DNA from 3 places in the Wansuia hejianensis genome. Region 3 is predicted to be linked to each of the others. Evidence: riboswitches for the same ligand, from Rfam matches in the RefSeq annotation. Region 3 holds a riboswitch; each other region holds the start of a gene.

Region 1 (3,275 bases), 1.5 Mb from region 3:
GAAACTCTTATAGTATTCTGGGCGGTCACAGCCGTTATAACACTCATCCCATAGAGGCCGTGGGCCGCAATCGTTTTCAGATCTGCCTGTATTCCCGCTCCGCCGCAGGAATCTGAGCCTGCGATTGTCAAAACTGTCTTCATAGCCCTGTCACCTGCCCCGCCAATACATTCAGCCTTCTGGCCGCGGCCGCTATGTCCTCCGCCGCAAAAATAGCCGATACCACCGCTGCTCCGGAAATCCCTGTTCCTCTCAGCTCCAGAAGATTGCTGCTGTTGATTCCGCCGATGGCCACCACCGGAATGCTGACTGACCGGCAGATCTCCTTCAGGATCCCTTTTGGCAAAGTTATGGCGTCGGATTTCGTGGAAGTTCCGAAGACTGCTCCTGCCCCCAGGTAGTCCGCGCCATCCTTTTCAGCCTGCACCGCCTGTCCGACTGTCCTGGCCGACAGGCCGATGATTTTATCCTCTCCCAGGATCCGGCGCGCTTCCTGAATTCCCATGTCCGCCTGACCCAGATGAACTCCATCGGCTCCTGATCTCAGGGCGACCTTCACATTGTCATCGATGACAAAGGGCACATGGTACCTGCTGCATAACTCTCTTATTTTCAACGCTTCTTCTAAAAATTCCTCTTCCTGCAGCTGCTTTTCCCTGAGCTGCAGGAAGGTAACCCCGCCCTGAAGGGCTTTCTCCACCTGCTGCACGAGGGTCTCGCCCCGCAGCCAGCTTCTGTCAGTCACACCATACAGCCGCAGAGATGCCCGAAGATTTTCTCTGATTTCATTCCCGCTCATCATAAAATGTCTATGTACTCCCCGGACAGTGCTTTATTCATGCTGCGGACCGCACAGAACTTTCCGCACATGGAGCAGGTATCCTCATGTTCCGGGCTTCTGTCATCACGGATAGCTTTCGCCGTCTCAGGATCAATGGCACATTCCCACTGGCCTTCCCAGTCCAGCCTCTGCCGGGCGTCCGCCATCCGGTCATCAATATCCCTCGCATGAGGTATATGCTTGGCGATATCGGCCGCATGGGCCGCAATTTTGCTGGCAATGATACCCTGTTTTACATCCTCCACATTTGGCAGCGCCAGATGCTCCGCCGGAGTTACATAACACAGGAAAGCGGCCCCTGCCGCGGCAGCCATAGCTCCGCCAATCGCTGAGGTGATGTGGTCATAGCCGGGCGCGATATCTGTCACCAGCGGCCCCAGCACATAGAAGGGCGCTCCCATGCAGATACTCTGCTGTATCTTCATGTTCGCATCGATCTGGTCGAGAGCCATGTGGCCCGGTCCCTCCACCATGACCTGGACATCCTTTTCCCATGCCCTTTTCGTCAGCTCGCCCAAGCGTACCAGTTCTTCTATCTGGCAGACATCCCCTGCATCCGCCAGACATCCAGGACGGCAGGCATCCCCCAGGGAAATCGTCACATCATATTCCCGGCAGATCTCCAGGATTTCATCATAGTATTCATAAAACGGATTTTCCCCGCCTGTCATACACATCCATGCAAATACCAGGGAGCCTCCTCTGGACACTATATTCATCTTTCTCTTATGCTTACGGATCTGTTCGATGGTTTTCCGTGTGATCCCGCAGTGAAGCGTGACAAAATCTACGCCGTCCTCCGCGTGAAGACGAATCACATCTATAAAATCCTTCGCCGAAAGCGTCGCCAGATCTCTCTGATAATGGATTACAGAATCATAGACCGGAACAGTCCCGATCATGGCCGGGCATTCTGCCGTGAGCTTTCTGCGGAACGCCGTTGTATCGCCATGAGAGGATAGATCCATGATCGCTTCCGCACCCATACCCACCGCTGCCATCACTTTCTTCATCTCCACATCATAATCCTTGCAGTCACGGGAAACTCCCAGATTGACGTTGATCTTTGTCCTCAGCATAGAGCCCACACCGTTAGGGTCCAGGCAGACATGCCTTTTGTTAGCGCAGATCGCGACCTTTCCCTCCGCCACCAGCGAGCGGATTTCCTCCGGCGGCCTGTGCTCTTTCCTGGCGACAGTCTCCATCTGTGGTGTGATAATTCCCTGCCTGGCGGCATCCATCTGTGTCGTATAATGCTCATTCATAATTGTATCCTTTCTGCCTGTACGGCGGCCGCAATTTCTTCCTGACGCTGCGCCGGTTCACCTCTCCGCCGAAGTGCTGCAGCTTTTCTTTGCCTGTCATGTGCATCCTGTTAAAGACTTTTTACTTTATAAGAAGTTCTATTTTCTGTAAAATAAAAAGCCGTCCTCATTCTGAATAATTCAAAATGAAAACGGCTGTTGTTCCTTCTGCACATTCCCTACGTTGGCATTATCCAAATCAGGTATAAGGGTCGAAGTTGATTACTTCCTCTCAGCCTGCACACAAGCTCCCCGCGGTCTTTAATTTGAGTTCATTGTAACATACCTTTACAAATCCGGCAAGATTTTCATACAATATTTCCTATTTTTCTTCACCTGCTTCCCCATACCGTCTTCTGCCATGTGTATCATTTCCGGCTCCAGCATAACTGCGGACAGCAGTGCGCCCTTGCCCGCCTTTCCGATGGACGGGAGGAAGGTTGTCCCCGCTTCCAAACAGTGAGATATATAACCAGCGCGGAGGTCTCCCGCTGCTTTTCGTCCGCGTATCCACCCCCCACCTCGACAAAAACCATACTCCAGAGTATACCGCAACTCATGCCCCTGACGGGACGTGGAAACAGCCTACGCTGTTACACAATGCATAATTAGACTGTGAATGCTTACAATGTCTTTTTCATACAAAATAAAATGCAGACAACCTGCCATCTTTTATGGTATAATCGCAAAGACATATTTTCCCAGCCTTAAAGGAGATATTTATGAACAACGGATATAAAAAAACAATCATCGCCTGCTTTACCGGCTATATCGTGCAGGCTATCGTGAATAATTTCGCTCCGCTGCTGTTTCTTACCTTCCACAGCAGCTATGGAATCCCTCTGTCTAAAATAACTATGCTCATTACCATCAATTTTGGCATCCAGCTGGCCGTCGACCTCCTGTCTGCCGGATTGCTTGACAGGATCGGATACCGTGCCTCCATCGTTTTTTCCCATATCTGTTCGGCAGCGGGGCTCATCGCTCTCACCATACTGCCCGATTTATGTCCTGACGCATTTGCCGGGCTTCTGGCAGCGACTGTCATCTATGCTGTTGGCGGAGGCCTGTCTGAAGTTCTGGTAAGTCCGATCATGGAATCCTGTCCCACGGATAATAAAGAGAAGGCC
Region 2 (3,275 bases), 910 kb from region 3:
TTCCGCTGAAACCACAGCATCCAGATAAGTCTGGGGCAGCGCGGCAAGCGGAGTGTAGTCTTCTTTATCCCGTATTTCCTCCACAGCGGCGGCCAGAGATTTCTGCTGGACAGCTTTCTGATACAGGGAATAACCTCTGCTCAGAAAAATGATGGCCAGAAGGGCGAGAACAGTCAGAAGAATTAGCAGAATCCGGCCAGTCCACCGTAATGCCTGTTTTCCGGCTGCCGGCTTACCGTTCTTGCTCATGCCCGCCGTTTCTCCGAAGCGGGAGTATGCGCGTAAAGAAGAGCCTTCAGGGATTCTACCGCTGTGAGAATCAAGCTTATGGGAAGCATGAGAACTACGAAAAAGAGTGTGCCAATATAACTTAAAATCTGCATTATAAATTCCTCCTTATGGTATATGCTTTTTGATATAAACAGTATACAGGAGAAATCTTACGACAGCTTTGTACTAACCTTATGATTTCCTTAAGGAATATGGAATTTTGGAGGAGTAAAAAACGCCTAATTAAAGACTTATTTTAAGGTGTTTCTGCTGCATCCATAGTCTGCGGATATCCAGTTAGTGACGATTATTGATAACGGTACAGAGACAGTTAGGTCAATTTTTGGCATGGTGTTAAACCTCCCATTTTTATGGTCAGTATATCAGAGAAGTTAAAGGAGATAAAGAATATGACTATTGTTGGGAAAGAATTCGGATGTGTTGTTCAGCCGTTGGTACACTTACTGGTGATTCAGAAGGGCATAAAAAATGGAAGCAAAGGGGCTCGAACCCTTGACCTCCCGCTAGTCAGGCGAGCGCTCATCCCAGCTGAGCTATGCTTCCATAAGCATATTATATCATATTCCAGGGCAGAAGGGAAGAAAAATCAGCAAACAGTTTTAAATCAACAGGGCGGATAGGGCAGAACTTTGCCCTGTGGGTCTGTGCGGCTTGGCAGCCGCACAGGCATCGGGTCAGGTGACTGCTGTATATTTTCCTGCGTTTGGATATTGCGTCTCCGACAGGCCCAGGTTTATCGCCGATGGCGGAGAAATGCTTCACTGTGGAACGAGGCCAGTTCTGAAGCTTTACGCGGCTGGTTTTCTGGAAGCAGATGTCTTGGGTTCGTCCAACGCAATCCGGCGCACCTGATTCAGCGCTTTTGAGACAGCGGGAATGGAAATCAGGATGACGGTCAGGATTCCTTCTACCAGAAGATAGCTGTAGTTGTATATGACCGGATAGATAGCACTCAGAGACTTCGGGAAGTCTTCAGGCATGTATTCCATCCAGTAGAGGTAACCGGCCAGAGAGGCGAATACGCCGCGGCAGAGCACCGCCGCGATGTAACCTTTTACAAGGCCATGCTTCTGTTTCCGGAAAAAACCTGCCACACCCAAAGCTGCAAAAGCTAGCAGATAATCGCAGCAGACCTGGAAAAAGGTCAGGAAATAAGGGTCTTGTATGAATTGCAGGATACCGTAGACCAGTCCTACCAGAATCCCGGTGCCCGCGCCATACCAGTAGCCAACCAGCACGATGAAAAGCATGGAAAACAGCGTAATAGTGCCGCCCATGGGAAGCTTCAGAAAGCGGATATATGATGTAATAAAGGCCAGGGCAATCCCCATGGCGCAGAAAGCCAGACGTTTCGGCGAAATGGGACTGGATTTCGTATTGCGCCGGGCGACTGCGACGGCAATCAAGAGACAGATGACGGCGGTGGCAATGAAGAGGCCATACCCGGCTCCCGTAAGGCCGCCCTCTTCGGTGACAAAGTGTTTTAACATAAAAAATCCTCCTTTGCTGGACGCAGGAGGGGCTTCTGATTTGCTTCCTTACGCCGGTATTAACCGGGTCAAGTGGTGAGGGTCAGCGGCACTGCAGCCGCATTCTCAGCAATAGCTCCCCTAGCGTGTGTTTTATATTTCTGTAGTTAAAGTATATTCCGGCAAAAATATTTTGTCAATTCCCAAATAATGAGGTATGATAGTTAAAACAAGAGGGGATTTTAATGAAGAGAAAGCTTATGATATTTCTGGTTCTGGGGATTGTATTTTTACTTTATTATTTGCTGTGTGGGAAATATGGCGGATTTCACCTGTCTGTTCTGTTTATCTGGCTGGTTGCGGGGATTTTCTGTCTGATTCTGGCTGGGCTTGAACTGCGTTTTGGGCGCATACCGATTCCGGCGGGACTGAAAAAAGGGGGGTTAGTCTGCCTGGCTGTCCTTTTGACGTGTTTTGTCTTTGTTGAGGGATTGATCATCAGCGGGATGGGCGCCAAAGGAAAAACAGGGCTGGATTATATGATTGTGCTCGGTGCAGGCGTCCGGGGAACTAGGCCGACCCGTGCGTTGAGGCACCGGATTGAGACGGCGGCAGATTACCTGCATGAGAATCCGGAGACTGTCGCCATCGTGTCTGGAGGGCAGGGACGAGGGGAAGAGATCAGCGAGGCCGATTGCATGCGGAATGAGCTGGTGAAGCTTGGAATAGAAGAGGAACGGATTCTGACGGAGGATCAGTCCAGAGATACGGTGGAAAACATCGTGAACAGTTTCCGGCTGATTCCAGATGACGATGCATCGGTAGGGATTGTAACAAACAATTTTCATGTGTTCCGCGCTGTGCGGATTGCTGAAAAACAAGTTGGGAAGGAAGTCTGCGGTATTGCGGCCCCTTTCAGGAGCATACTGCTTCCACACTATATGGTAAGAGAGTTTTTCAGCATCGCGCTTGATGCGGCCAAAAGGAAACTATAGAGTTTTCCTGTATTCGGAGGGAGTGAGCTTTACCAGCTTTTTAAATATAAAATTAAAATACTTTGGATTACCATAGCCCACAGCATAGCTGACTTCATAGATTTTCAGAGAAGGATCAGCCAGAAGCTGCCGGGCTTTTTTTATCCGTTCATTATTCAGATATTCATTGAAACTGATTCCCACTTCTTTGTGAAAAAGATTACAGAAATAGATGGAAGACAGACCAATTTTTTCGCTAACAGCAGAGAGGCCCAGATTCTGGTCAGACAGATGTTCCTGAATATAGTGCTTTGCTGAAGCAATAAGGCGGTTCTGGCGCACAGTCTGAGTGGCGCCTGGTTTTCGTTCTGATTCCGGAGTAAAAGAAGTGAGCGGATTCTTCAGCCGGTGGGGCAGCTGTTTTAGGTTCTGGTAATTAAGGATAGGATAATCGTCCATTTGATAGCTGTATTTACAAGAATTCCATGCCTGTATCCATAGCGTGTGGATTTCCGACAGGCTGCGGGTGGACAGACTGATC
Region 3 (3,275 bases):
AATCACAGCGTATTCACTGTGATTGATCTGTTGTTCATCTGCGTATCGCAGCGCTTGGAATTTTTCCATGCAGATTACCCAATTACAGGATGGAGAGAATTCTGGGCCTTCATGCAGAGTTCTCCCGGATATAAGGAGGACTCGATATGAAATTGTCTGCCTATGATGCAGAAGTATATGAGGCGCCCAGGAAGCCGGATATCTTTGCCGATCTCTATAATGGTACAGTTTTCCAGGGAGAGCAGGTGCTGCGGCCGGAGATGCTGCAGTATGCCAATGAAAAGGAACAGCTTCTGGCGGAGGACCGCATGGGGAATCCGGCGATTCTCTACCGCATCAGGGATGCCAGCCGGAATTGCAGCCTGTCGGATGGGCTGCTGCGGGTTGTATTGAATGTGGAAGGCCAGCGCAGTGTACATTACGGAATGCCGGTCCTCACGCTGGTTTTCTATTACGGGGAGCAGCAGGAATGGGATGGTCCTGTCAGCCTGCATGAGATGCTGCATTTTCCGGAGGAATTAAATGTGAAGAAGGATTTTTTCCCGGACTATAAAATTAACCTGGTCAGCAGTAAAACAGTGAATAAAGACAATTTCCGGACAGGACTAAGAGAGGTCTTTGAATTGCTGGAAGTCATGGGCAGGGCTGAACGGCTGGCCCGCATGATGGAAGACAGGAAAGAGCATTACAGCCACCTGGATGCGGACAGGGCCTGGCTGGTTGCCCGGTTTCTGGATATTCCACTTCTGAAGGAGCGGATGGAGTCAGAGAAACGCTTTGGCCCGGAAGGAGAAGATTGATATGTGTACGGCAATACAGGAAATGATGAAAAGCAGTGAGGCAAAAGGTGAAGAACGCGGGGAGGCGAGAATAAATCAGCTGAATCTGTGCCTGATTATGGATCACAGGTTAAAGGAACTGGAGAGGGCGGCGCGTGAACCGGAATATCAGAGCCAGCTTCTCAGGGAATATAAAATTTCCCGTTGACAAAAACCTGTATTTTTCTTATACTGTTTGTGTAAACTGAACAGGGGAGCTTATGAATAGGCTGAGAGGAAGTTTGGAACTTCGACCCATATACCTGATTTGGATAATGCCAACGTAGGAACGAATGAGAGATTTATTTTCGGGAGAAGCTGCGGCGTCTCCCGTTTTCTTTTTATACAGTACGTTGACAGACTTTAGAGGCAGGAATTACATACGGCAGGGCTGAGAGTGAACAGGAGTTCATGAAGGGGTGCACCACCACGGGTGTATTTTTTCGTGAACTCTTTTTCGGCTCTATATGGCGGAGTTTTCTGCTGTATGCCGGGAAAGGAGGAGCAGAAAGATGACAGTTAATGGGCAGAGGAAGGAATGGAAAGAGGGGCTGACGGTTGCCGCTCTTTTGGAGCGTGAGAATTACCGGCCGGGCCGGGTGGCTGTGGAGAGAAATGGCCGCATCATCCCACGGGCGGAATTTTCAGAGGCAGTGCTGTCGGAGGAGGATGTCCTGGAAGTTGTGAGTTTTGTGGGAGGAGGCTGAAGATGGATCGCCAATTGACCCTGAAGGAATTGAAAGAAGCCCTTTGCCTCCGCCATTCGCCTGAAGTTCAGGGAAAGCTGGATGGGGCAAGAGTCGCTGTTGCCGGGCTGGGAGGGCTGGGTTCTAATGTGGCCCTTTCTCTGGCCAGAATCGGCGTGGGCCATCTGCATCTCATTGATTTTGACCGTGTGGATCTCACGAACCTGAACCGGCAGCAGTATTTTATCCGCCATTTAGGCATGTATAAAACGGAGGCGCTCAGAGAAGAGATTCTGGAAATCAATCCTTATCTGGATATCCGGACGGACTGCATAAGAGTGACAGAAGAAAATCTTAAAGGGCTGTTTGAGGAAGATACGATTATCTGTGAGGCTTTCGATGTGCCGGAAAATAAAGCTATGCTGGTAAACGGCGTGCTGGAGTGTTTTCCGGAAAAACGGCTGGTGTCGGCTTCCGGAATGGCTGGATTTGATGAGAGCAATCTGATACATACCCGCAAAGTGATGCGGAATTTCTATCTGTGCGGCGACGAAGTATCCGAGCCGGAATATGGCCGGGGCCTGATGGCGCCGCGGGTGGCTGTCTGCGCAGGGCATCAGGCGAATCTGATTGTCCGCATGATTCTGGGAGAGGAATGACAAGAGATGGAAAAGCACCTGACCGGAGTGTTACGTGCAGATCCAAATATATTGCAGTAAAGAGAGGAAGAAAGAATGAAACAACAAGAGGATAAGCTGGTTTTGGGTGGCCATGAATTTACATCCAGATTCATTTTAGGGTCGGGGAAATATTCTCTGGAACTGATTCAGGCGGCTGTAGAGAATGCCGGTGCACAGATTGTGACTATGGCTCTGAGGCGCGCCAATGAAGGCGGTATGGCTAATATACTGGATTTTATCCCGGAAGGGGTTACGGTTTTGCCCAATACATCCGGCGCGAGGAATGCGGAAGAAGCAGTGCGGATCGCGAGGCTGGCCCGCGAGGTCTGCGGAACGGATTTCATCAAGATCGAGGCAATCAGGGATTCTAAATACCTGCTGCCAGACAATTATGAGACAGCGAAAGCTACAGAAATACTGGCAAAAGAAGGCTTTGTGGTCATGCCCTATATGTATCCGGACTTAAACGCGGCCAGGGATATGGCTAATGCCGGCGCTGCCTGCATCATGCCGCTGGGAGCACCTATCGGCTCTAATAAAGGGATCTGCACGAAAGAATTCATCCAGATTCTGATTGACGAAATTGATTTGCCTGTCATTGTAGACGCGGGAATCGGACGCCCCTCCCAAGCCTGTGAGGCTATGGAGATGGGGGCGGCAGCCGTCATGGCAAATACAGCGATCGCTACAGCCGGAGACATCCCGGTCATGGCCGAAGCTTTTAGAAAAGCTGTTGAAGCCGGAAGAAGCGCATACCTGGCCGGAATGGGCCGGGTGAAGGAAAAAGGGGCCAGCGCGTCTTCACCGCTGACAGGATTCCTGCAGGATTAGGAGGCGGTGAAAATGAGCACAGATCAGATCAATGACAGCATATTCAGCGATGAAATTAAGGAACATCTGAAGGAAAACCGGATTGACCACATGACTTATCTTCCGGGTATGGAGGATGTGGGAACGGATATCCAGGAGCAGGTAATCTCCCGGATGAAAGATTATGATTATGACCAGTATACAGAGGCAGATGTGCGCAGGGCGCTTTCGCACGAAAGACGGACGCCGGAAGATTTCGCGGCGCTTTTGTCCCCGGCGGC

The links. A riboswitch is a leader RNA that binds a small molecule or an ion and turns the genes downstream of it on or off. The one in region 3 is predicted to bind thiamine pyrophosphate.
Region 1: another riboswitch for thiamine pyrophosphate. It lies ahead of thiC (phosphomethylpyrimidine synthase ThiC); the one in region 3 lies ahead of thiS (sulfur carrier protein ThiS).
Region 2: another riboswitch for thiamine pyrophosphate. It lies ahead of H9Q79_RS05670 (energy-coupled thiamine transporter ThiT); the one in region 3 lies ahead of thiS (sulfur carrier protein ThiS).

Annotation. Positions count from the first base shown of each region.
Region 1 is NZ_CP060635.1:607,877-611,151, reverse strand. Features, by position in the region: gene thiD (bifunctional hydroxymethylpyrimidine kinase/phosphomethylpyrimidine kinase) at 1-143, opposite strand, end outside; gene thiE (thiamine phosphate synthase) at 140-802, opposite strand; gene thiC (phosphomethylpyrimidine synthase ThiC) at 799-2,106, opposite strand; TPP riboswitch at 2,304-2,410, opposite strand; gene H9Q79_RS02840 (MFS transporter) at 2,868-3,275, shown strand, end outside.
Region 2 is NZ_CP060635.1:1,237,276-1,240,550, reverse strand. Features, by position in the region: gene H9Q79_RS05685 (transglycosylase domain-containing protein) at 1-249, opposite strand, end outside; gene H9Q79_RS05680 (hypothetical protein) at 246-383, opposite strand; tRNA gene H9Q79_RS05675 (tRNA-Val) at 761-834, opposite strand; gene H9Q79_RS05670 (energy-coupled thiamine transporter ThiT) at 1,080-1,781, opposite strand; TPP riboswitch at 1,810-1,913, opposite strand; gene H9Q79_RS05665 (YdcF family protein) at 2,006-2,755, shown strand; gene H9Q79_RS05660 (response regulator) at 2,750-3,275, opposite strand, start outside.
Region 3 is NZ_CP060635.1:2,149,155-2,152,429, reverse strand. Features, by position in the region: gene H9Q79_RS09940 (hypothetical protein) at 147-800, shown strand; gene H9Q79_RS09935 (hypothetical protein) at 802-987, shown strand; TPP riboswitch at 1,020-1,126, shown strand; gene thiS (sulfur carrier protein ThiS) at 1,331-1,525, shown strand; gene thiF (sulfur carrier protein ThiS adenylyltransferase ThiF) at 1,528-2,163, shown strand; gene H9Q79_RS09920 (thiazole synthase) at 2,239-3,015, shown strand; gene thiH (2-iminoacetate synthase ThiH) at 3,028-3,275, shown strand, end outside.